2 regions of the Polaromonas sp. P1_E12 genome follow, and region 1 is predicted to be linked to the other one. Evidence: riboswitches for the same ligand, from Rfam matches in the RefSeq annotation. Region 1 holds a riboswitch; the other holds the start of a gene.
What was found. Region 1 has a riboswitch for S-adenosylhomocysteine ahead of metH (methionine synthase). Riboswitches for the same ligand answer to the same signal wherever they lie in the genome.

Region 1 (11,046 bases):
TGCAGCGCCCGCACCGTAAAGGTCTGCGACACGTCTCCAACGTTGCTTCCGCCGGTACTGGTGACCGCGCCATTGAGGATTTGATACGCATAGGAGGTTGCGTTGCCGGTCGAGGTGCCGACCGTCACCGGAATATCGATGACACACTGGCCGTCAATCCCGCCGGCGGCGGCAGGTATGGTACCGCCAGCCAGGGCAAGCGCCTGAGTTCCCGGGTTGGCGGTCAAAGCCCCACCGCAACCATTTATGGCCGCAGACGCAACGCTGAGGCCGTTGGGCAGAAGGCCAGGCAGGCTGTTGCTGAAGTCCACGTTGGTGGCGGGCACCGGATCGCTGTTGGACAAGGTAATCCGCAAGGTTGCCGTCTCGCCGGGATACATCCCTTGCGCCGGAATGATCGCGGTCACCGAAGCCGTCAAGGCTTGGGCCGCAACGGGCATCAATCCAATGGCCAATCCGAGAGCCGCAGCACGAAGCAAGGAGCCGGCAGAGGCTTTCGCCAGAAATTTCGAGGACAACATAGGCAGTTCGACTCTTTGAATGCTTGGGAACCGTGCCGGTAGGCAGTCCGCAGGAGCACCGAGTCAACGCTGGCAGAGGACGTACAGCGTTCACTCGGCATGTCTCATGTCAGACAACATACTGGTAACAAACAGTACGAAGATTAACTATGTTGCGATTTTTCTAATACTAAATTTACTACTTTGTTAGTCTGATGTGACAGAAGTGGAACTTTTTAACAACCCTATTAGTTGTATATGTTTCCTTATGTAATTTTTCGTTGTGCCGATGCAAACCAAGTGGACATTTTTGGCAGCAGGCGGAAATACCCGAAGAAACCGCTGTTGAGCCAGGCATGACTGCGGCTTTGTGAACGGAATCCCTCACAACGGACAGAGGGCGGTATCTACGGCCCATGCAGCTCCCGCAAGCGGGAATGGCCAATAGCACCAGTGCGACACGCGCCGTACATGCACCGGCTGTCGAACGCAGACAGGTTGCCTGCAGCAAGGGCTGCGCCTTTGAGGTTCGTCAGCCCTGATGCTTTTTCCTTTTGGATGGGTGTCGCCGGACCCTGGAACGGCCACTAAATCCGGACTTCGGGAGTCCGACCTTCACACAGCGCAGGTCAACCTTCTCGCTGAGCTTTCAAGGGATTTTTTTTGCGCGCTGACGTTGGGGCCGGCGCGTCTTCCACCAGCGCGCAAGGTGCACCCTCAAGTCCTGATGCGGGTGGGTGATGCGCCGGATCGCGCCGGCATAATCCAGCGCCAACCCGGGTGTCCACGCGATCGATTCGGCACGCACCCGAACGCTTCCGGCCAGCCACATGTCTGGGTGAAAGGCCAGGCGCAGCAGGGTTCGCCAGAAAGGTTTGTCGGCAAATACACCTTCCATCGCGGCGTCGATAGCCTCGGTCACGACCACCGAGCAGTTGCGATGCGTCAGGTTATAGGTGTCGTCCTGACGGTACGCTTCCCAGAATGACTGCAGGTGGCCGCGGTTAAACAGGCGAAAGCGGATGCGAAAGGTTGAAGGGCGCGTCGCACCGGCTTCCTGCTCATAAGAAGGAAGCCACATGCCTGGATGGTCGTTGCTTTGTGTGGCGCGCACCTGGTCGACAATGTTGCGCTGCGTGATGGTCAGGCGCACGCGTGGATGGTGGCTGATATACAGCTGCGGCCCGCACTCCAGCGCGACATGGCCGGTAGTAACGCTGCCCTTGCGGGAGAGGGCCGCGATGTACCGGTCGACCAGCGGAAGCCGGATGCGTTCTTCGCTTTGATCCACGGCGGTCCAGATGTGAATCACCATCTGTTCGCCGGACATGCTGGCACCTGCGTGCGGGGGGGATAGCGGCGTACTGGCACCCATCTCCCTTTTCCTTTTATAGAGCTCGATGGCCGCAAGCCGTGACCCCGGCGGCAAGCGTTGCAGGCGCCAGGCGCCGCGCATCACGACGTAGCCGCCCGCCATCAGTGCAAGGCCGGTGCAAAAAGACACGTTCATCGCGGAAGGCAGGGGCCAGTCGGTCACCAGCAATATCGCCATGACCAGATAACCCCAACCGATGATGTTGGAGATGCGCCAGTTCGGATACCGGATCAAAAGACTTGACGCAATGCGGACCAGTCCATTGAAGGTAAATGCGGCGGCGAAAAGAACGGCTGCAGCAATCGAATTGTCCCAGGGGAAGTCCAGCAGCAGACAGGCAAACACCACCATGGCCGCGCCGCGCAACATTTCAAAGCGCCGCCGCGCACGTGTGTGTGTGGTGCCTATCACCAGTTCCACCAGCCCTTGCAACAGCAACACGGCGCCGAACACCCAGCCGGCCATGTCGGTCACACCATCGACCAGGTCTATCAGCACCACGACACCCAGCAACACCGCGAGCAGGCCCGCCACCAGAAAGATCTTCCAGCGCTTCACGAGCGCATCGCCGCCAAAAAGGGTTAGTGCAAGTCTGAACATGTTGGTACGGTGGCCGCCGGGGCCGTGCCACGCGTCAAGGGAATGCGTAGCTCGCAGCGCCCAAGCTTCACTTCAAAGAGGGGAAATCAACCACGTAGCCATTCATGGGCAGGGTGGCGCGCTGAATGGCCTGCTGCTGCGGCAATGCCGTCCACACCACTTTGCCCTGATCGGTCACGTCCGTAGCAACCCCCCTGGCCGTAAACGCGTCGATCACGTAGGGCACCCCTTGCGATGACAAGGGGCCGATGCCGTCCGACACATGGAAATGCAGGTGCGGTGCAGTGGTGTTGCCGGAATTTCCCAGCAGCGCCAGCACCTGGCCGCGCTTGACGCGGTCGCCGACACCCACCTTCAGCGAGCCCGGCTGCAGATGTGCATAAAACGCGTAGTAGCCACGTCCCAGGTCCAGGATCACATGGTTGCCCGTCACGTTTTGCATGGTCGTGTCGGGCGGCAAGGCGTTAGGCACCCGCTCAGGCAGCCCGTCGAGCACGGAAACCACTTTGGCATCCGCTACGGCAATCGCTTTTTGCCCATAGGTCGGCCAGTTTTCGTTCTTGTTGCTGTCGCCGTTGCTTTGCTGCGAGTTCGCGTCTATCTTGATCCAGTCGATTGCAAACCGCTGGCTGACGTAGAGAACGCCGTTCACCGGGATGCCGGCACGCCGGTGCGGAACCTCCCTGCAGCAGCCATTGAACGCAACCCAGCCGGAGCCCTCAAGCGGAGGGCCGATCAACGGCGCGGGCCGAGTGCTGACAGACACGGTGCCACCGGTTTGCGACGTCTGGACAAGGCCTTCACTCGCAGGTTTGACGGCGGCCGTGAGCCTGACTTCAGGTGCGGAGGTCACCACGCGATGCGACAGGGCTTTGGGGAGAGCCTGGCCGGCCTCCAGCACTACGTCAATCCAGAACAAACCGGCCTGTGCCGCGCCGATGCTGTCACCGCCCGCGCCGTCCAGCAACGAAAAACTGCCCGCAACATCCGCCCCGGCGACGGTGGTCAACACCTTGCCGGAAGCGGCATCCAATACCTCCAGCGATACCAGCTTGACCGGCGCGGCCCGCGCATTGGTGACCTGCAGCTCGTAGTCGATGTGCACACGCCCATCAGCGCCGCGAAAAGGCACGGGGCGTGAGGCAGCGCTCAGCAGTACGGGCGTGTTCTGGTCGTGCGCACCGGCAAATTCCAGGTTGTTCAGTCCGGGTTTGGGTCCTGCCGCAAAGGCGTGCAGACTTCCGGCAAGTACCAGCACGGCCACAAAAAAACGACGCATGCGATCCTCCTTGTGATGGCGGGGCCATCATAGCGCCAAGCATCGCACCGTCGAAGCATAAAAGGGAGCGTGCCGCGCGAAGGAATCCCGCGCGGCATCAGAAGGGAGACTCAACGGGGCAAGCGCCCACACAAGCAGGCGCACTAAAGCTTGCGCCTTCCGGTCTCTGACTAGATCAGCGGTTGCTGTAGCCGGGAGACTGCTGCTGCGTGACCACGGGGGCCGGCGGCGGTTTGGGGCCGTAACTGGCGCCGTCCTGGGTCCGCAAGGTCGCCCCTTCCACCGTCACGCGGCTGCCAACACTGGGAGCTTGGGCAACTTCTACCAGGCGGTGAGAACCGTCTTCCATGCGCACGCCGACCTGGTAAACCGTTTCCTTGCGAACATGCCCTTCGATGGCGTTGCCGGCGAAACCGCCACCCACCGCACCCAGGATGGTGGCTGCCGTACGCCCACCGCCATGGCCGACCTGGTTACCGAGCACGGCGCCCAGCACGCCACCCGCCACAGCACCTACGCCAGGGCCGGCCGGCTTGGTGGAGCGCTCAACCGGCGTCACCGATTCCACCGCGCCGCACACATGGCACACAGGCGCCGGCGCTACGGCGACCGGTGCAGGGTAAGGGGCCGGCGCGGGCGAAATGCCCGCATAACTCGGGGCGGGTGCCGGTTTTGGTGTCGGCTTGACCACTTTCTTGGTCGGCACGGGCGCGGGCTTGGCGGGTGCGGCAACCGGCTTTTCAGCCATGTCGTCCGCCGCATTGCTGGCCGCGGCCATGGGCGGCGCCACTAGCGGCGCGGCTTGCGGTGCTGCGAGTGCCACCGGCGTCGCCGTGACCGGGTTGCGCATCTGGTAAATCATGGTGCCGCCCATGGCCAGAACGGCCACTCCCAGTATGCCGACGGCGGCCCACAAGGGCTTGCTGGCCGACGGGGCCTGCTGGCCCGGCTGAAGAGTTTCGGTGGATGTGTTCATGGCAATTCCCTCTGGTGAAATCAATCGGTCCCGTGGCGGGAGTTCATCTATGGTTGTTCAACGTTTCCCATGCCGCGAAGGTAAACACGCTTTGGCAGGCGGCTGTGTATTTATGTAAACGCAGGTTATTTTCCGGCAAAGTCGCCGTAAACGCGAATTGCAACGGCAGCCCTGAAAACTGTTCACGGTTTGCACCGCACCGTGAACGGCTTTTCAGAGATTCGGTGCCAGCAGGCGCTGCAACTCGCCGGCCTTCAGGCCGCGCCGCTTGGCCAGGTCCTGCAGCTGGTCGTCGCCGATCTTGCCGACGTTGAAGTAGGCGCTTTGCGGGTGGCTCAGATAAAAGCCGCTCACACTGGCCGCCGGTGTCATGGCCAGGCTTTCGGTCAGCGCCATGCCGACCTCTTCGGCCTTGAGCAACTCGAACATTTCTTTCTTGACGCTGTGGTCCGGGCAGGCCGGATAACCTGGCGCCGGGCGTATGCCCTGGTATTTTTCGGCGATCAAGGCTTCGCTGTCCAGTGACTCGGCCGGCACATAGCCCCACAAATCCTTGCGTACGCGCTGGTGCAGGCTTTCGGCAAACGCTTCGGCCAGGCGGTCAGCCAGCGCCTTGAGCATGATGGACGAATAATCGTCGTGGTCATCCAGGAAGTACTTTTCCTTTTTCTCGGCGCCAATGCCTGCCGTGACGGCAAAAAGACCGATGTAGTCCGGAATTTTTGAGATGTTTTTGCCCGCAGCGCCCGCATATTCAGCGCGAGCAGCTATCAATTCAGGAGCAAGTACCTTGGGTGCGACAAAATCAGCCAGGCAACGGCTGGGGCGCATCACGCCGTCAATTGCGGTTTTTTCGGTTTGCTGGCGCAGGCCGTACCAGGTCATGGCCACTTCGCTGCGCGACTCGTCGGTGTAGATCTCGATGTCGTCGCCCACGCTGTTGGCGGGGTACAGCGCCATCACGCCGTTGGCGGTGAGCCAGCGGCCTTCGATCAGGCGCTTGAGCATGCGCTGCGCGTCGGCGTACACGCGCACAGCCTCGGTGCCCACCACCTCGTCTTTCAAAATGGCCGGGAAGGCTCCGGCCAGGTCCCAGGTCTGGAAGAAAGGACCCCAGTCGATGTACTGGGCCAGCTCCGACAGGTCGAAGTTCTTGAACACGCGGCGGCCAATGAACTTGGGCACGGGCGGTGTGTAGTGGGCCCAGTCCATTGACGTGGGATTGGCGCGGGCCTTGGCCAGCGGCCACATCGGTACCTGCTTTTTGTTGGCGTGCTGGGTGCGCACCTTGTCGTAGTCGGTATACAGCTCTTCGATGTATCTGGCGGCCTGGTCGGACAGCAGGCTTTGCGCCACGCTCACGCTTCGTGACGCATCGGGCACATACACCACCGGGCCTTCGTAGTGCGGGGAGATCTTGACGGCCGTGTGCACGCGGCTGGTGGTGGCGCCGCCTATCAGCAGCGGAATCTTCTTGATGCGGAAATGATCGTCCTTTTGCATCTCGGCGGCCACATACTGCATTTCTTCCAGGCTGGGGGTGATGAGACCCGACAGCCCGACGATGTCGGCGCCTTCAACCTTGGCGCGCGCCAATATTTCATGGCAGGGCACCATCACGCCCATGTTGACGACTTCAAAGTTGTTGCACTGCAAGACCACCGTCACGATGTTCTTGCCAATGTCGTGCACATCACCCTTGACCGTGGCGATGATGATCTTGCCTTTGGTCTTGACGTCACCGCCGGCGGCTTCGAGCAGCAGCTTTTCGGCTTCGATGTAGGGCAGCAGGTGCGCCACGGCCTGCTTCATCACACGGGCGCTTTTGACGACCTGGGGCAAAAACATCTTGCCCTGGCCGAACAGGTCACCGACGATGTTCATGCCGTCCATCAGCGGGCCTTCGATGACGTGCAGCGGCCGGCCGCCCTCCGCAAGGATCTCCTGGTAGACCTCTTCGGTGTCAGTCACGATGTGCTCGTTCATGCCGTGGACCAGCGCATGCGACAGGCGCTGGCGCACCGGCAGGGCACGCCATTCATTCTTCTTGCTGTCGTCCTTGGCGCCGCTCCTGGCAGTCTCGGCCACTTCAATCAGGCGTTCGCTGGGCGTGAGCTCAGGCTCGCCCGGCTTGTAGACCGGTGTGCGGTTGAGCACCACGTCTTCGACGCGCTCGCGCAGCACAGGGTCCAGGTCGTCGTACACGCCGACCATGCCGGCGTTGACGATGCCCATGTCCATGCCCGCCTGGATCGCGTGGTACAGGAACACGGTGTGGATGGCTTCACGCACCGGGTCGTTGCCGCGAAAGCTGAAGGACACGTTGGACACGCCGCCAGAGACCTTGGCGCCCGGCAGGTTCTGCTTGATCCAGCGCGTGGCGTTGATGAAATCGACCGCGTAGTTGTTGTGCTCTTCGATGCCGGTGGCGATCGCGAAAATGTTCGGGTCGAAGATGATGTCTTCGGGCGGAAAGTCCAGCTCGTCGACCAGCACGCGGTAGGCGCGCTCGCAGATTTCGACTTTGCGCTCATAGGTGTCGGCCTGGCCTTTTTCATCAAAAGCCATCACCACCGCTGCCGCGCCGTAGCGCTTGAGCAGCTTGGCCTGCTGCCTGAAGGGCTCCAGACCCTCTTTCATCGAGATCGAGTTGACGATTCCCTTGCCCTGGATGCAGCGCAGGCCGGCTTCGATGACGCTCCACTTGGAGCTGTCGATCATGATGGGCACACGCGCGATGTCGGGCTCACTGGCGATCAGGTTCAGGAAGCGCACCATGGCGGCCTGGCTGTCCAGCATGGCCTCGTCCATGTTGATATCGATGATCTGGGCGCCGTTTTCGACCTGCTGGCGGGCCACGGCCAGCGCCTGCTCGTATTCACCGTTGAGGATCATGCGGGCGAAGGCCTTGGAGCCGGTGACGTTGGTGCGTTCGCCAATATTGACAAACAGCGTGCCCGCGCCGATGGCGACCGGCTCCAGGCCGGACAGCTTCATGGGGGGAACATTGGGCAAAGATTCAGTTTCAGACACGGACTCACCTTGAGGCAAAGGTGAGCGTCGTTGCCGCAGGGGCCGCCGGAAGCCGCCGCCTGTAACCCAAGCCTGACGAACGCTTGTGTTCGCTGCAACGCTCCTTGGGTTACCATCATTTTAAGGGCTGAACGCCGCCCGCGCCATATCCTTGCACCAATGGCAAGAGATACCAACAAAAGTCCAGGGGATAGCCGGAGCCACCATGTTTGAAAACCTGTTCGGCAGAAAACAGCGGGGAACGCCCGATGCGCCCGAGTCCATGCGTCCCAAAGACCGCATGCGGGCCATTGAGGGCTCCAGCACGGCCGAGCTTGCCGCCAGGCTGCTGATTGCACCAACCGCCCTGATGCAGCTCACGCCCGAAGAGGCTTTCACTGTCGTCAGCTACATGACGCCGCGCAGGATTTCCGAGGGAACGACCTTCATCCGCGAAGGCGACAAGAGCGATACCGGTTATATGGTGCTGCTGCTCGAAGGCGAAGTCACTGTCGAAAGCATTGTGGTCAGCCGCCGCACGCCGGTCACCATCACGGTGCTGGGCCCCGGCAGCCTGATCGGCGAAATGGGCCTGGTCGACGGCCAGGCGCGGCTGGCGTCATGCACTGCCAGCAGCGACGTGAGCTGCGCCGTGCTGTCGCGCGCAGCGCTTGAAAAAATGGGGGAAGAGCAACCGGTGACTGCGGCCAAACTGATGTTTGCCGTTTCGCTGCGCATCGCCGAACGGCTGCGCGACACCAGCGAAAAACTCAAGATGTACAGCCAGCTGGTACAAGCCATGCAGCAGGAAATCGACCGGCTGATGCCGGGCTGATTTCCGTCTGGCAGAAAAGCGGGGAAGGCGCCAGGCTAGCCGCCCTTTCCGCCCTTTCGATTTAGTCGAGCTTGATTTTGGCGACCTTGATCAGGCGTCCATAATCGGCGTGCTCTTTCATCACCATGTAGGCAAAGTCGGCAGAGCTCATGGGGCTGGGGGTCGCGCTCATGCGTGCAAACTTTTCTGCGGTATCGGGCGTGTTGAGCGCGTCGGCGAATGCCCTCTGCAGCTGGTCTGCCGTGGCTTTGGGGAGGTTGGCCGGGCCAAAGATGCCGAACCAGGTGCTGATGTGAAAGCCGGGCAACACGTCATTGATGGTCGGAATTTCCGTGAAGCTGCTGGAGCGGTTGATGGTGGTCACGCCAAAAGCGACCAGCTTGCCCGACTTGATGTTGGCGCTGGCAGAGGCCAGGTTGTCGAACATCAGGTCGGTCTGGCCGGACAGCAGGCCAGCCTGCGCCTGGGCCGAGCCGCTGGAAGGCAGGTGCACCACGCTGATCTTGGCCAGGCTTTTAAACAGCTCGCCCGCGAGGTGGCCGGCGCTTCCATTGCCGCCGGAGGCATAGTTCAGCCGGCCGGGATTCTTGCGTGCGTAGGCAATCAGGTCCTTGGTGTCCTTGATTTTCAGCCGCCTGGCCGTCTCGGCATTCATGACCAGCACGTTCGGCACCCGCGCCACCAACGTGATGGGCGTGAAGTCCTTCAATGCGTCGTAGGGCATGTTTGGGTAGAGCCATGGGTTGATGGCATGGGTGGCCACCGCCCCCATCACCAGCGTATGGCCGTCTGCAGGTGCCTTGGCGACGAGGGCCGCACCCACGTTTCCGCCGGACCCCGGCCGGTTGTCAACCGTGACTTCGGTTTTGAGCAGGGGACGCAGCTTCTCGGCCAGGATGCGCGCAGCGTTGTCCAGCGGGCCGCCGGCTGGATAGGGCACGACGATCGTCACCGGTTTTTGGGGCGACAGTTGTGCATGGCCTGCGAAAGCCGTCATCGCCAACGTGAATGCCGCTGCGGCCTTGATGAATAAACCCACCTTCATGATTTCCTTGGTTGTGTTGTGTTGCGTTGTTTTGCCGAACCATCAACGCTGCAGGGCGCAGCGCCGGAGAATGAAAACAGGGTTCGGCAAAGGGGCCTGACTATAGCCGCGAAATATGACTTTTCGGGACATCGCCGGGCACGTCATCTCATATGTATACTTATTAAGTACACACGCATCAGAGAACCGGCTTTTTCGGCCACCCGACGGGCATCACCCGGAAGTGATGCGGGGCAGCGCTGGCCTCAGGCGGCCTCTTTGTAGAAGGCACCGCGCTGCAAGGAGCGGCTGGCAACCGGCGCAACCGCATGGGCGATGGCACCTATGTGATCCGGCGTGGTGCCGCAGCAGCCGCCCACGATGTTGACAAGGCCTTCCTCGGCAAACTCGCGCAGCAGGCGGGACGTCACGTCGGGCGTTTCGTCAAAGCCGGTATCGCTCATGGGGTTGGGCAGGCCGGCATTGGGGTAGCAGCTGATGAAGGTGTCGCCGGCCACGCGGGCCAGCTCCTGGATGTAGGGGCGCATCAGGGTGGCGCCCAGTGCGCAGTTGAGGCCGACTGCCAGTGGTGCGGCATGGCGCACACTGTGCCAGAAGGCCGTCACGGTTTGCCCGCTCAGGATGCGGCCCGAAGCGTCGGTCACGGTGCCGCTGATGATCAGGGGCAGGCGCTCGCCGGAGTTGTCGAAGTACTCATCGATGGCAAACAGCGCCGCCTTGGCATTGAGCGTGTCGAAGATGGTCTCGACCAGCAGCACGTCGCTGCCGCCCTTGACCAGCGCCTCCGTCTGTTCGTAATAGGCCTTGCGCAACTCCTCGAAGCTGGTGTTGCGCGCGCCCGGATCGTTCACGTCGGGGCTGATGCTGGCCGTCTTCGGCGTGGGGCCGAGGGCGCCGACGACAAAACGCGGCTTGTCGGGTGTTGAAAACTTGTCGCACGCGGCACGGGCGATGCGGGCCGACTCGTAATTCATCTCGACGGCCAGGTCGGCCATGTCGTAGTCGGCCTGCGCCACGGTAGTCGCGCCGAAGGTATTGGTTTCAATCATGTCGGCGCCCGCAGCCAGGTAGCCCTCATGGATGTCCTGGATCACGTCGGGGCGCGTCAGGCTCAACAACTCGTTGTTGCCCTTCACGTCCTTGTGGAAGTCCTTGAAGCGTTCGCCGCGGTACTGGGCCTCGTTGAGCTTGAAGCGCTGGATCATGGTGCCCATCGCACCGTCGAGGATGGCGATACGCTGTTCCAGGATGGCCGGCAGTTGTTGGCCGCGGGTGTAGATGATTGGCTTCATGGCCCGATTTTAAGGCGCTGCGTCATTTCCAGCGGACCCGCGGATAGCGCCCCTGTTTTCAGCCGGGCATTCTGCGTTCGATAAGGCTCCAAGCCAGCATAAGCCGTGGAACCGGCTTTGCCGGGCCACAGG
Region 2 (11,046 bases), on a different contig from region 1:
GAGGGCAAAGGTCAGCGCGAAAATTTTCACCCAAAACTGGTAGGCGTCCATCCAGTATTGCGCTTTGGTTTTCACGAAGCGCAGCTTGAAGTACAGCAGCACCCAGCCCAGCGAAATGCTGATGGTGGGAAACAGAATGTGGAAGGTGATGTTGGCCGCGAACTGGATGCGGGCCAACAGGAATGCGTCTAAACCGTCCATCATCAACTCCTGTTTTCGTCGGGAAGGTTGGCAGCGGGTGCTGCTGGGCCGGGAAGCTCGCCGGAAGGCTTCGCCGCCACTTTGCTGGATGCGGTGCGGCCTGTCAAACCGGCCTTCATGCTGCTGGCGACCTTGTCTTTGACCTCCAGCAGCTTCTGCACCTTCGCGCCCATCTTCATCAGGCTCATCAGCGTGGCCGAGTCCATCTTCTGCACATCGGCCAGCCAGCCTGTCATCAGCTCGATCAAATCGTGCATCTGCTTCATGCGCGCCTGGGCGTGAATGTCGTCCTGGTTGGCCGGGTGTTCCATCAGCGCATCGCGCAGCATGGAAAGCGTCGGGTCAATCTCGCGCTTGCGGCGTTCCTCGGCCAGTGTGCGGAAGATGGCCCAGACGTCTTCCGGCGCACTGAAATACTCGCGCCTGTCGTTCGGCAGGTGCTGCAGCCGCACCAGGTTCCACGACTGCAATTCCTTCAGCCCCATGCTGACGTTGGAGCGCGAAAACGCCAGCGCCTCGCCGATTTCGTCGGCATTCAGGGCCCGTGGCGAGACGTACAGCAAGGCATAAATCTGCCCAACAGTCCGGTTAATGCCCCAACGGCTGCCCATTTCACCGAAATGGAGGACAAATCGCTGGGTTAAGGGGGCAAGGTTCATGGCGCAGGGCCTCTTTGGTTTATTGAATTTTCAGGAATTACTGAAATTCTAATAAATTGAAACGATTTGCGCTGGCGACCGGATTGACCTTGTGTGCAGCCGGGTGAAATCGGGTGTAGCCGTCGAACGCTGACCTGACCCGACACCAGTTTGTGCTGGCAGGTTGCTATCGAATTCGTAGCTGCTTGCGTTTGTATCTATTGGGCTAGAGGCCAATCTCATGCGTGAAAAAGCCCCAAAACAGCGTCAAAAGCGGCCCCGCAAACGTTCATGTGCGAGCTAAAGCTGTTTTTCGCCGGTTTCAAGGCTATTTTCAGCATGAAAACAGCCTTCAGGCCAATCCAGACAAGCGCAATAAGCTATCAAATATATAGCACTCCCAACATACAACCCAAGCTGTGGCAGCGGGATTTGCGCTGAAACGAAACGACCGGTTGCCGGGTCGGGTCACCGCTATTGGCAAGCCCGTCGCAACATGGGCATACTGGCCCGCCCATACACAACACCCCACAAAAAGGATTCCATGCGCCACACCACCACCGTCCTCGGCTTTTCCGTCACCGTTGCCTTTGTGGCCGGGATTGCGCTGTCGCCGCTGGCCCAGCACGCCCTGCCCGATGCGCATGCGCAGGCCGTGCCCCTGGCGCCGGCGATGATTGACCTTGCGGCGCTCAAGCACGGCGACATTCCCGGCACCCCAAACCCTGAAATGAATGCGAAAGGGCTGGTCATCACCGACAACGCCACCATCGGCATTCAGTCCGGCAATGTGGCCAAACACATTCACCCGAAAACCGACGAGATCCAGTACATCATCGAAGGCAGCGGTGCCATGTGGCTGGGCGGCGAGCGCAAGGAGTTCAAGCCGGGCACGCTGATCATCATTCCCAAAGGCACGGCACACGGCGGCACGCTGGTGACCAGCGGGCCCGTCAAGGCGCTGGCCATCAAGATCCCGCCGCAGGCCAGGGACGACGTGACTTTTGTGAATTGAGCGAGCGCGCCTCGTCAGCGGGGCGATTCAGCGCGGCGTACGCGGCGCCGCTGGGCGCCGCCTTGCAGGCGGGCGCTTCCGGACCGCAGGCGCGGGTGTCGTCGCGACCTCCGGTGTGGACTCCGGCACCAGCAGCACAACTTCCTTCAGCCCCATGCCCAACATGCCGAGCTCTTCCGCCGCGGCGCGGCTCAGGTCGATGATGCGGTTGCCGCTGTAGGGTCCGCGGTCGGTGATGCGGACGTCCACATCACGGCCGTTGACCAGGCTGTGCACACGCACCATGGTGCCAAAAGGCAGCGTGCGGTGCGCAGCGGTGAACTCCTGCATGTCAAAGCGTTCTCCGCTGGCGGTGCGCCGGCCGTTAAAACGCGGGCCGTACCAGGAAGCCTGGCCGCGCTGGAATTCGCGGGGCACTTCGCCGGCCAGCAGCGACGGCCTGGGTGCAGCGGCAGAAGGCGGCACCTCGTCGGCTATCTCACCGGTCGCGGGTGATGCATCGGTGGCGGGACGTGAAGGACGCGGCGCCGGTGCAGCAGCACCCGGCACGGTGGATGGCTTGTTGGGTGGCGGCGTGGTGCATGCGGCCAGCAAGGCCAGCAGCACCGCAGCGCTGAGGGTGACGGCAGACCGGCGTGCACCCTGCTGCATGGCGTGTAGCCTCAGGCGCGCTGCAGTCGCCCGATGATTTCGGTCGTCGCTGCGGCCTGGTTCATCGTGTAGAAATGAATGCCGGGCACGCCTGCGGCGTAGAGCTGCTCGCACAGGCCGGTGATTACGTCCAGGCCGAAGCTCTTGATGGACGCGGTGTCGTCGCCAAAGCCCTGCAGGCGCAGGCGGATCCAGCGCGGAATCTCGGCGCCGCAGGCATCGGAAAAGCGCATGAGTTGCGTAGAGCTGGTGATGGGCATGATGCCGGGCACAATGGGCACGTCCACACCCAGAGCCTGCGCGTCGTCGACAAAACGGTAGTAGGCGTCGGCGTTGAAAAAATACTGTGTGATGGCCGAGTTGGCGCCGGCCTTGACCTTTTGCACAAAGGCCTGCAAGTCGGCATCGGCCGATCTGGCCTGGGGATGGATTTCCGGGTAAGCGGCCACTTCGATGTGGAAAGTGTCGCCGGTTTCAGCGCGGATGAAGGCCACCAGGTCGCTGGCGTAGTGGAACTCACCGCCCGCGCCGTAGCCGCTGGGCAGGTCACCGCGCAGGGCGACCAGGCGTTTCACACCCATGATTTGCAAGGTGGTGAGCTGCTGGCGCACCGTGGCCTTGGTGGCGCCCACGCACGAGAAATGGCAGGCCGCCGCCACGCCTTCGGCCAGGATTTCGTTCACCGTGCCGAAAGTGCCGTCTTGCGTGGAACCACCCGCGCCAAACGTCACCGAGCAAAACTCGGGCTTGTGCGCATAGAGCGCCTGGCGCGCCACACGCAGCTTCTCGGCGCCTTCAGGTGTCTTGGGCGGGAAGAATTCAAAACTGAGGGGAAGATTCAGGCTCATCACGGATCTCACTCGTCGTTATTTGTCGTGTCGGTTTTGCTGTCACGCCGCTTGCCACGCGCAGGGCCAGGCTGGCCGGCATGCGCAAGTTCGGAGTCTTCGTGCGGCGCGCGGGAGGCGCGCATTTCGCTGCGTGGCACGCGCTTGGCAATCTTGCGCTGCGGTACGGCCGGCAGCGGCTGGTCTTCGCCCGCCACGTCCTGGCCCTTGACGGCCTGGATAAAAAATTCGCGGTTGCCGTCACCGCCTTCAATCGGCGACGCCAGCCAGGCTTTCACTTCCAGCCCCAGCGCTGCGCAGGCATCGCGCAAGCGCTTTTCGACAAACTCGAAATGCGCCGGGTCACGCACAATGCCACCCTTGCCGATCTGGCCGGGCTGCAATTCAAACTGCGGCTTGACCAGCATGAGCAGGTCGCCGCCGGGCTTGAGCAGGCGAACCACGGCGGGCAACACCAGCGTGAGCGAGATGAAGGACAAATCACCCGTCAGGAAGTCGAAGTTGGCTTCTGCGGCCAGGCTCGCTTCATCCAGGTCGGCGTCATCCCCATCGCCATCGAAGTCATCAGCAAAATCCATGTCGCCGCTGTCGCCTGCATGGCCGGCCACCAGGTCGGCGGCGGTCATGGAACGGGCATTCAGACCCTCGACGCAAACCACACGCGGGTCGTCACGCAGGCTGGCATGCAGCTGGCCGTGGCCCACATCGACGCCCACCACCTGCAATGCGCCGTGCTGCAGCAGGCAGTCGGTAAAACCGCCAGTGGACTGGCCCACGTCAAGGCAACGCAAGCCCGCCACACTGAGGCCGGTAGCCTTGAGCGCGCCTTCGAGCTTGAGCCCGCCGCGCGAGATGTACTTGGCTTCGGTGGTATCCAGCAGCTGCAGCTCGGCGCCCGCCGGAATCTCGTCGCCGTTCTTGGCAACCTTCTTCCAGGCAGCGTCGGCTTCAGGACGCCACTGCACCCCCGAAGCGATCAGGCGCTGGGCCTGCGAGCGGGTGGCGGCATGGCCGTGTTCGACGAGGAATAGGTCAGCGCGCATGTAATGTGTTCTCGGTATTTCAACGGCCTCAAGGATCGTTGCGGGCGCATGCTGGCCAGTGCGGCCAGCCCGTTCACCGAACCTGTCGAAATATCGACCAGGCTCAGTGAACGCTCAGATATTCAAAGGCGGACGCTCATGCAAACCGCCTTCGACCACTCATTAATAGCGGTACGTATTAGCCTTGTACGGGCCGGCTTTAGAGACACCGATGTACGCAGCCTGCTCGTCGCTCAACTCGGTCAGCACAGCGCCAACCTTTTTCAGGTGCAGGCGCGCAACTTTCTCGTCAAGGTGCTTGGGCAGCACATAGACCTTGCCCACTTCGTAAGCGTCTTTCTTGGTGAAGAGCTCGATCTGCGCGATGGTCTGGTTCGCAAAGCTTGACGACATCACGAAGCTCGGGTGGCCGGTGCCGCAACCCAGGTTCACGAGGCGGCCCTTGGCCAGCAGGATGATGCGCTTGCCGTCCGGGAAGATCACGTGGTCGACTTGCGGCTTGATCTCTTCCCAGGTGCATTTTTCGAGCGATGCGACGTCGATCTCGTTGTCGAAATGGCCGATGTTGCAGACGATGGCCTGGTCTTTCATCTTCGCCATGTGCTCATAAGTGATGACGTTCTTGTTGCCGGTGGCGGACACAAAAATGTCAGCCTTGTCGGCAGCGTATTCCATGGTCACGACCTTGTAACCTTCCATCGCGGCCTGCAGGGCGTTGATGGGGTCGATCTCGGTCACCCACACCTGGGCGCTCAGTGCGCGCAAGGCTTGTGCGGAGCCCTTGCCCACGTCGCCGTAACCGGCCACGAGTGCGACCTTGCCGGCGACCATCACGTCGGTGGCGCGCTTGATCGCGTCAACCAGGGATTCGCGGCAGCCGTACAGGTTGTCGAACTTGCTCTTGGTGACGGAATCGTTCACGTTGATGGCGCGCAAGGCCAGCGTGCCCTTGGCCGACATTTCATTCAAACGCAACACGCCGGTGGTGGTTTCCTCAGTCACGCCGATGATGTTTTTCAGGCGGCGGCTGTACCAGGTCGGGTCTTGCGCCAGCTTGGCCTTGATCGAATTGAACAGGCAGATTTCTTCTTCGCTGCCGGGCTTGGAAATGAGGCTCGCGTCTTTTTCGGCCTTGGTGCCCAGGTGCATCAGCAGCGTCGCGTCGCCGCCGTCGTCCAGGATCATGTTGGGACCTTCTTCAGGCGTGCCCTTGGCGCCGCTGAATTCGAAGATCTTGTGGGTGTAGTCCCAGTAGTCGGCCAGGGTTTCGCCCTTGATGGCGAACACCGGCGTGCCGGCGGCGGCAATCGCGGCGGCGGCATGGTCCTGCGTCGAGAAGATGTTGCACGAAGCCCAGCGCACTTCAGCGCCCAGGGCTTGCAGGGTTTCAATCAGCACGCCGGTCTGGATCGTCATGTGCAGCGAACCGGTGATGCGCGCGCCCTTCAGCGGCTGCGCCTTCGCGAATTCTTCGCGGATGGCCATCAGGCCGGGCATTTCGGTTTGCGCGATGTTCAGTTCCTTGCGGCCCCAGGCGGCAAGCGAGATATCGGCAATGGTGTAGTCGGTGGAAGGTTTCAGGACGGCGCTCATACGGTTCTCCAAATTCAAACGTCAACTGGGCAAAATCGCCACGGGCAAGGCGCTTTCGAAGCAGCGGGGGAATTCAGTCATTCACCCGGCTTGAGAGAGCACTTGCGGGTGAGCGTGGTTGCAATGAAGTCCTGAGCCTGGTCCACATGGTGTGGCTTGCAACGCTCCTCAGGAAGCCACGATTATACCGAACTCCCCCGTTCAGGCTCACTTCGTGTAGCCTGCTCTCCCCTCGAGGGGGCGGCGCCTGGGGCCGGCGAAGCCGGACCCTCGGCCCCCGCTGGTGAAATACGCCATCACCGATCGCGCCCAAAGAACGCTTCAACCCGCATGGGCCGCGGAACCGGCTTTGCCGGGCCGCAGGCTCAGTCCCCTGCAAGGGGAAAAGGGCTACACGCAGTGAGCCCGATAGGGGTGTGCCAATTTTTCGGCTTTGCCGGGCCGCAGGCGGGCGGCCCCCTCGAGGGGGCAGGGAACTACATGCAGTGAGCGACCGTGGGGGCCCACACCATGCGAGAATTTCACCATGCAAGAGTCCGCAGCCTGCCACTTTCGCCCCTCTTCCGTAGGGCATCCAGGCTTCGGGGCGGCCTGATGTACCCCCGTCTGGCGCCCGTCTACTGTGCCTTGTTCCTGATCATGGGTGCGGGAATGAGCGCCAGCTTCGCATCAAAGGCATACCGGGCCTTGCAAACCCTCGATTGGGAAACAGGCAGCGCGCAAATACTTTCGTCCAGCGTGAAGGCCACGTCCGACAAGCGAGCCAGTTGCTATGAGCAGCTTGCCACCTATAGCTACAAGGTGCAGGGCCGACCCTTCACCGGCCAACGTGTGCGCGCGGCGGACAGCTGCCTTTCGAAGGAAGAGTCCGAGCTATTCGAGGCTGCGTTCAAGAAAGGCGACACGGTGGCCGTGCGCTACGATCCCGAAAATGCCTCCGAAGCGGTGCTCGAGCCCGGGGAACTGTGGTTCAACGATTGGATCCAGGGGATCGCGGGCTTGTTGATCACAGGCATTGCCGTTCTGATGGGCATCGAGATACTGAGAAAGCAACGATGAAGGACCTCACATCCTGGGCGCTCACCGAGCGCGCACAGATCACCGGCGTCTTCACCGACATCGACGACACACTGACCACCGAGGGAGCGATCACCGCCGATGCGCTGGAGGCTTTGGGTGCGTTGAATGCCGCCGGGCTCAAGGTGGTAGCCATCACCGGGCGGCCCGTAGGCTGGAGTGAGCCCTTCGCGGCAAGCTGGCCGGTCGATGCCATCGTGGCGGAGAACGGTGCGGTGGCGCTGCTGCCGGCGCAGGTTTTAGACAAAAAAGCCCCGCAAGCCGCACCAGCCTTGCGCAATCAGCTATCAAAAATATACCAACAGGATTCCGCGACACGCGCTGCCAACTTCGCCCGCATGCAGGCCGTGCTGGCGCGCATCGAGCGCGAGATGCCGGGCGTCACCCGCGCCACCGACTCGCCGGGCCGTGAAACCGACATCGCCATCGATCACAGTGAGTTCGTGCAACTGAGCGACGCGCAAATCGCCGCAGTGGTGGCACTGATGAAAAGCGAGGGCATGCACGCCACCGTCAGCAGCATCCACATCAACGGCTGGTATGGCAGCCACAACAAGCTCGAAGGCGCGCGCTGGATCGTCCGGCAGCTCTGGCAGCGCGACCTGGACGCGGAGATGGATCGCTGGGTTTATGTGGGCGATTCGACCAACGACCAGCTGATGTTCAAGACCTTTGCCAACAGCGTGGGTGTGGCCAACATCGCGCGCTTTGTGCCGCAGCTGGCGCACCTGCCGCGCTATGTCACCCAGGGCGAGCGCGGCGCAGGTTTCACCGAAATGGCGCGCGCTTTACTGGATTAACAACCGCGGCTGCCCCGCGTTACCTCAGCGGGTGCCGCGGATCGGGCTTTGCCCGGCCGCAGGCACCGTCCCCTGAAGGGGAGGGGACGCTACACGAAGTGAGCGTCAGCAGGGGTTAGCTATATTGGCGGCGCACTGAGCCCCAGCGCAACCAGGCGCCGAGAGCCGCTACCGCCAGAACCAGCGCGGCATAACCCTCTACCGTAGCGGGCAGGCCCAACGGTGCGATCAAGCGGCCTGCCAGCATGGCGGGCACGCTGAAGGCCAGGTAGCTGATGGCGTACAGCGCAGAAAACAACTCCGCCCGCTGGTGCGGCTGTGCCATCGGCGCCAGCGTCTGCACCTGCGCGGAGAAAGCCGAGCCGCCGCCGAAACCGGCCAGCGCCGTCCCCGCGAAAAACAGCGCCACGGAACGGGTGGCCAGCGACAGGACCACCAGACCTGCGCCCACGGCGAGCAAGCTCATGCCGATGGCGCTCATGCGCACGGGCGAAAAGCGCCTCAACAAAGTCGGCGAAGCAGCGCCCAGGCCGAAGAAGGCCGCAATGGCCAGGCCGTTAACGATGCCGTCGTGGATGCCAAAGATTTGCTGCAGCACGGAAGGCACCAGCGACAGGTACAGGCCCGCAAGCGACCACACCGCCAGCATTGTCGGCACGCCGCGCACAAATTCGGCGCGCGCCTGCACCGGCACCGAGATGCGCGGCACCAGCGAAGCCAGCGCGCCGGGGCGCGGCGTGACGCTTTCGGGCAGGAACAGCGTGGCCACCGCACCCACCACGCAGATGGCGACCAGCACGCCAAACACCAGCGGCACCGGGTGCAAGGTGAACTTGACGGCGATACCGGTGAGCAGCGCGCCCACGGCCAAGCCCGCCAGCGGCGAGACGCTGCCGATCATCGCGCCCAGGCGTTTTTGCGCAGCGGGGGCGGCCTCCACCACCGCCGCCGTCAGCGCGCCGCCGACCATGCCGGTGGCGATGCCCTGCACGATGCGCGCAGCAATGATGCCGTTGATGCTCCCGGCCAGCAAAAAAGTCAGCATCGCGCCGGCCTGCAGCAGCAAGGCGGTAAACACCACAGGCCGCCGGCCGATGTGGTCAGACAGTGAGCCAGCCACCAGCAGCGAGGCCAGCAGCGCAATCGCGTAAATCGCAAACGCCACCGTCAGCAGCGCAGGGGAAAAGCCCCACTGCTGCTGGAAGACGACGAACAGCGGCGACGGCGCACTGCCCGCCACGAAGAACGCGAACAACAGGATCGCCAGCAAGGGGAAGGCGGCTGCGGGCGGCAGTTGCCAGTGGGCCGCCGTCGGGCGGGATGGTTGCAATGAGGGATCGGCGGGAGCAGCAGGGGTAGCCATGGGGAACGCTCAACTTTCTTAAAGCTAATTTATTCGCGTTTGCAAATTCTATACCCGTTCAAAAATTAACGCAAACATCGTTGCTTTTAGGCTAGAATTCGCCCTGATGAGCACCCTCCAAACGCCCCAGAACAAACGCCCCGGCGGACGCAGCGCCCAGGTGCAAATCGTGGTGCGCAAGGCGCTGGAAGAACTGATTGCCCAGGAGGGCCGCGACAAAGTCACCGTGCCGGCCGTGGCCGAGCGCGCCGGCGTGAGTGCTTCCAGCATTTACCGGCGCTGGGGCGACGTGAACGGCCTGCTCGGCGAAACCGCCCAGCAGCGGCTGGACCCGAACCGCCCCCTGCCTGAGACGGGCGACCTGAAAGCCGAACTCACGGCCTGGGCCAAGGAACTGATCAACCACCTCAACAAGCCAGGCAATGCCTCACTGCTGAAGGCCGCTGCCGCGCTGGCGGGATCAGAAGAAACCAATTGCCTGAAAAACCGCCGCAACGAAGCCACGGTTCTGGTCAAACGCGCCCAGGCCCGCGGCGACGCCACACCCACCGTGCAGCAGGTGCTGGACCACATGATGGCCCCCATCATCTACCGTTTGATTTTTGGCGCTGGCGTCGCGCCCGCGCTGGCGGAACAGTTAGCCGACGAATTGTTTGTCTTGGCAAACCCGGTCAGCAAATAGACCCGAAAAAGCCGGGGAGGCCGCGGAACCGGCTTCGCCGGGCCGCAAGCCTCGTCCCCTGCAAGGGGAAAAGGGATTACACGAAGTGAATCCCGATAGGGGTGTGCCTACTTTTAGTTGGGCTTGGCGAGGCCTAACTTATCGATCAGCACCTTCTCCCGCCCAACGGTGTCTTGCGCAAACTTGGTGTAGTCGGCCGAGCTCAGGTAGTTGGGCAGCATGTCGTAGCGGCCCAGCGCCGCGACGTAGCTGGGTTCTTCCATTGCTTTCTTGAAGGCGTCGTGCAGGCGCTTGACCACTTCGGGCGGCGTGCCTTTGGGCGCGCCTATCCCGAAGGGCGAGTTCTGCACGATGTCATAGCCCAGCTCTTTCAGGGTGGGTGCGTTCGGGAATTTGTCGAGCCGCTTCTCGCCCCAGGTATTGAGCACGCGCAGCTTGCCCGCCTCGACCTGCGGCGCAAAACCGGTGCTGTCGGCGCCTGCCATCAGCTGGCCGCTGACCAGCGCCAGCATCAGGTCGGCGCTGCCTTTGTAGGGCACGTGCTGCAATGTGATGCCCGCTTTTTGCGCGATGAGTTCGGTCGTCAGGTGCGGGCTGGTGAGTGTGCCCGTCGAGCCGTAGGTCAGCTTGCCGGGGTTGGCCTTCGCATAGGCGACAAAGTCGGCCCAGGTCTTGAAAGGGCTGTCGGCCGGCACCACGATGCCGAAGGCGTAGCCGGTCACGTTGATCACGTAGCTGATGTCCTTGACCGGGTCCCAGTTGATCTTGGTGGTGTAGCCAAGGCGGAACACGCCCAGCGGAATCTGCGCCAGCGTGTAGCCGTCGGCCTGCGCGCTTTGCAGTTGCTGGGCCGGCAGGGTGCCGCCCGCGCCGGGCTTGTTCTCAACGATCACCGTCTGGCCCAGAATCTTCGAGGCATTGTCGGCAAGCGAACGCATGGTGATGTCGGTGGGCCCGCCCGCCGGGAAGGCGATGATCAGTTTGATCGGTTTGACCGGGAAATTTTGCGCATGGGCCGCACCCCACGCGCCGGCGAGTGAAATGGCCAGGGCGGCGGTGATCTGCAGTAAAGGGCGGCGTTGCATCGGTGTATCTCCTGATCCTGAAAGTATGGCGGCTTGAGCCCATATCATGC

Region 2: it holds a riboswitch for S-adenosylhomocysteine, as region 1 does, so the genes downstream of both, ahcY (adenosylhomocysteinase) here and metH (methionine synthase) in region 1, are expected to answer to the same signal.

What each region holds. Positions count from the first base shown of each region.
Region 1 covers NZ_JBFUBB010000004.1:100,619-111,664, forward strand. The annotation lists gene AC1D13_RS13000 (beta strand repeat-containing protein) at 1-521, opposite strand, end outside; gene AC1D13_RS13005 (DUF308 domain-containing protein) at 1,150-2,475, opposite strand; gene AC1D13_RS13010 (M23 family metallopeptidase) at 2,543-3,754, opposite strand; gene AC1D13_RS13015 (glycine zipper 2TM domain-containing protein) at 3,930-4,730, opposite strand; gene metH (methionine synthase) at 4,944-7,763, opposite strand; S-adenosyl-L-homocysteine riboswitch at 7,779-7,875, opposite strand; gene AC1D13_RS13025 (Crp/Fnr family transcriptional regulator) at 7,969-8,577, shown strand; gene AC1D13_RS13030 (Bug family tripartite tricarboxylate transporter substrate binding protein) at 8,639-9,622, opposite strand; gene AC1D13_RS13035 (homocysteine S-methyltransferase family protein) at 9,868-10,914, opposite strand.
Region 2 covers NZ_JBFUBB010000005.1:208,025-219,070, reverse strand. The annotation lists gene AC1D13_RS15705 (cytochrome ubiquinol oxidase subunit I) at 1-201, opposite strand, end outside; gene AC1D13_RS15700 (GbsR/MarR family transcriptional regulator) at 204-860, opposite strand; gene AC1D13_RS15695 (cupin domain-containing protein) at 1,384-1,854, shown strand; gene AC1D13_RS15690 (septal ring lytic transglycosylase RlpA family protein) at 1,882-2,505, opposite strand; gene metF (methylenetetrahydrofolate reductase [NAD(P)H]) at 2,517-3,353, opposite strand; gene AC1D13_RS15680 (TlyA family RNA methyltransferase) at 3,362-4,396, opposite strand; gene ahcY (adenosylhomocysteinase) at 4,559-5,989, opposite strand; S-adenosyl-L-homocysteine riboswitch at 6,093-6,165, opposite strand; gene AC1D13_RS15670 (DUF3592 domain-containing protein) at 6,617-7,048, shown strand; gene AC1D13_RS15665 (HAD-IIB family hydrolase) at 7,045-7,866, shown strand; gene AC1D13_RS15660 (MFS transporter) at 7,982-9,229, opposite strand; gene AC1D13_RS15655 (TetR/AcrR family transcriptional regulator) at 9,336-9,911, shown strand; gene AC1D13_RS15650 (Bug family tripartite tricarboxylate transporter substrate binding protein) at 10,025-10,996, opposite strand.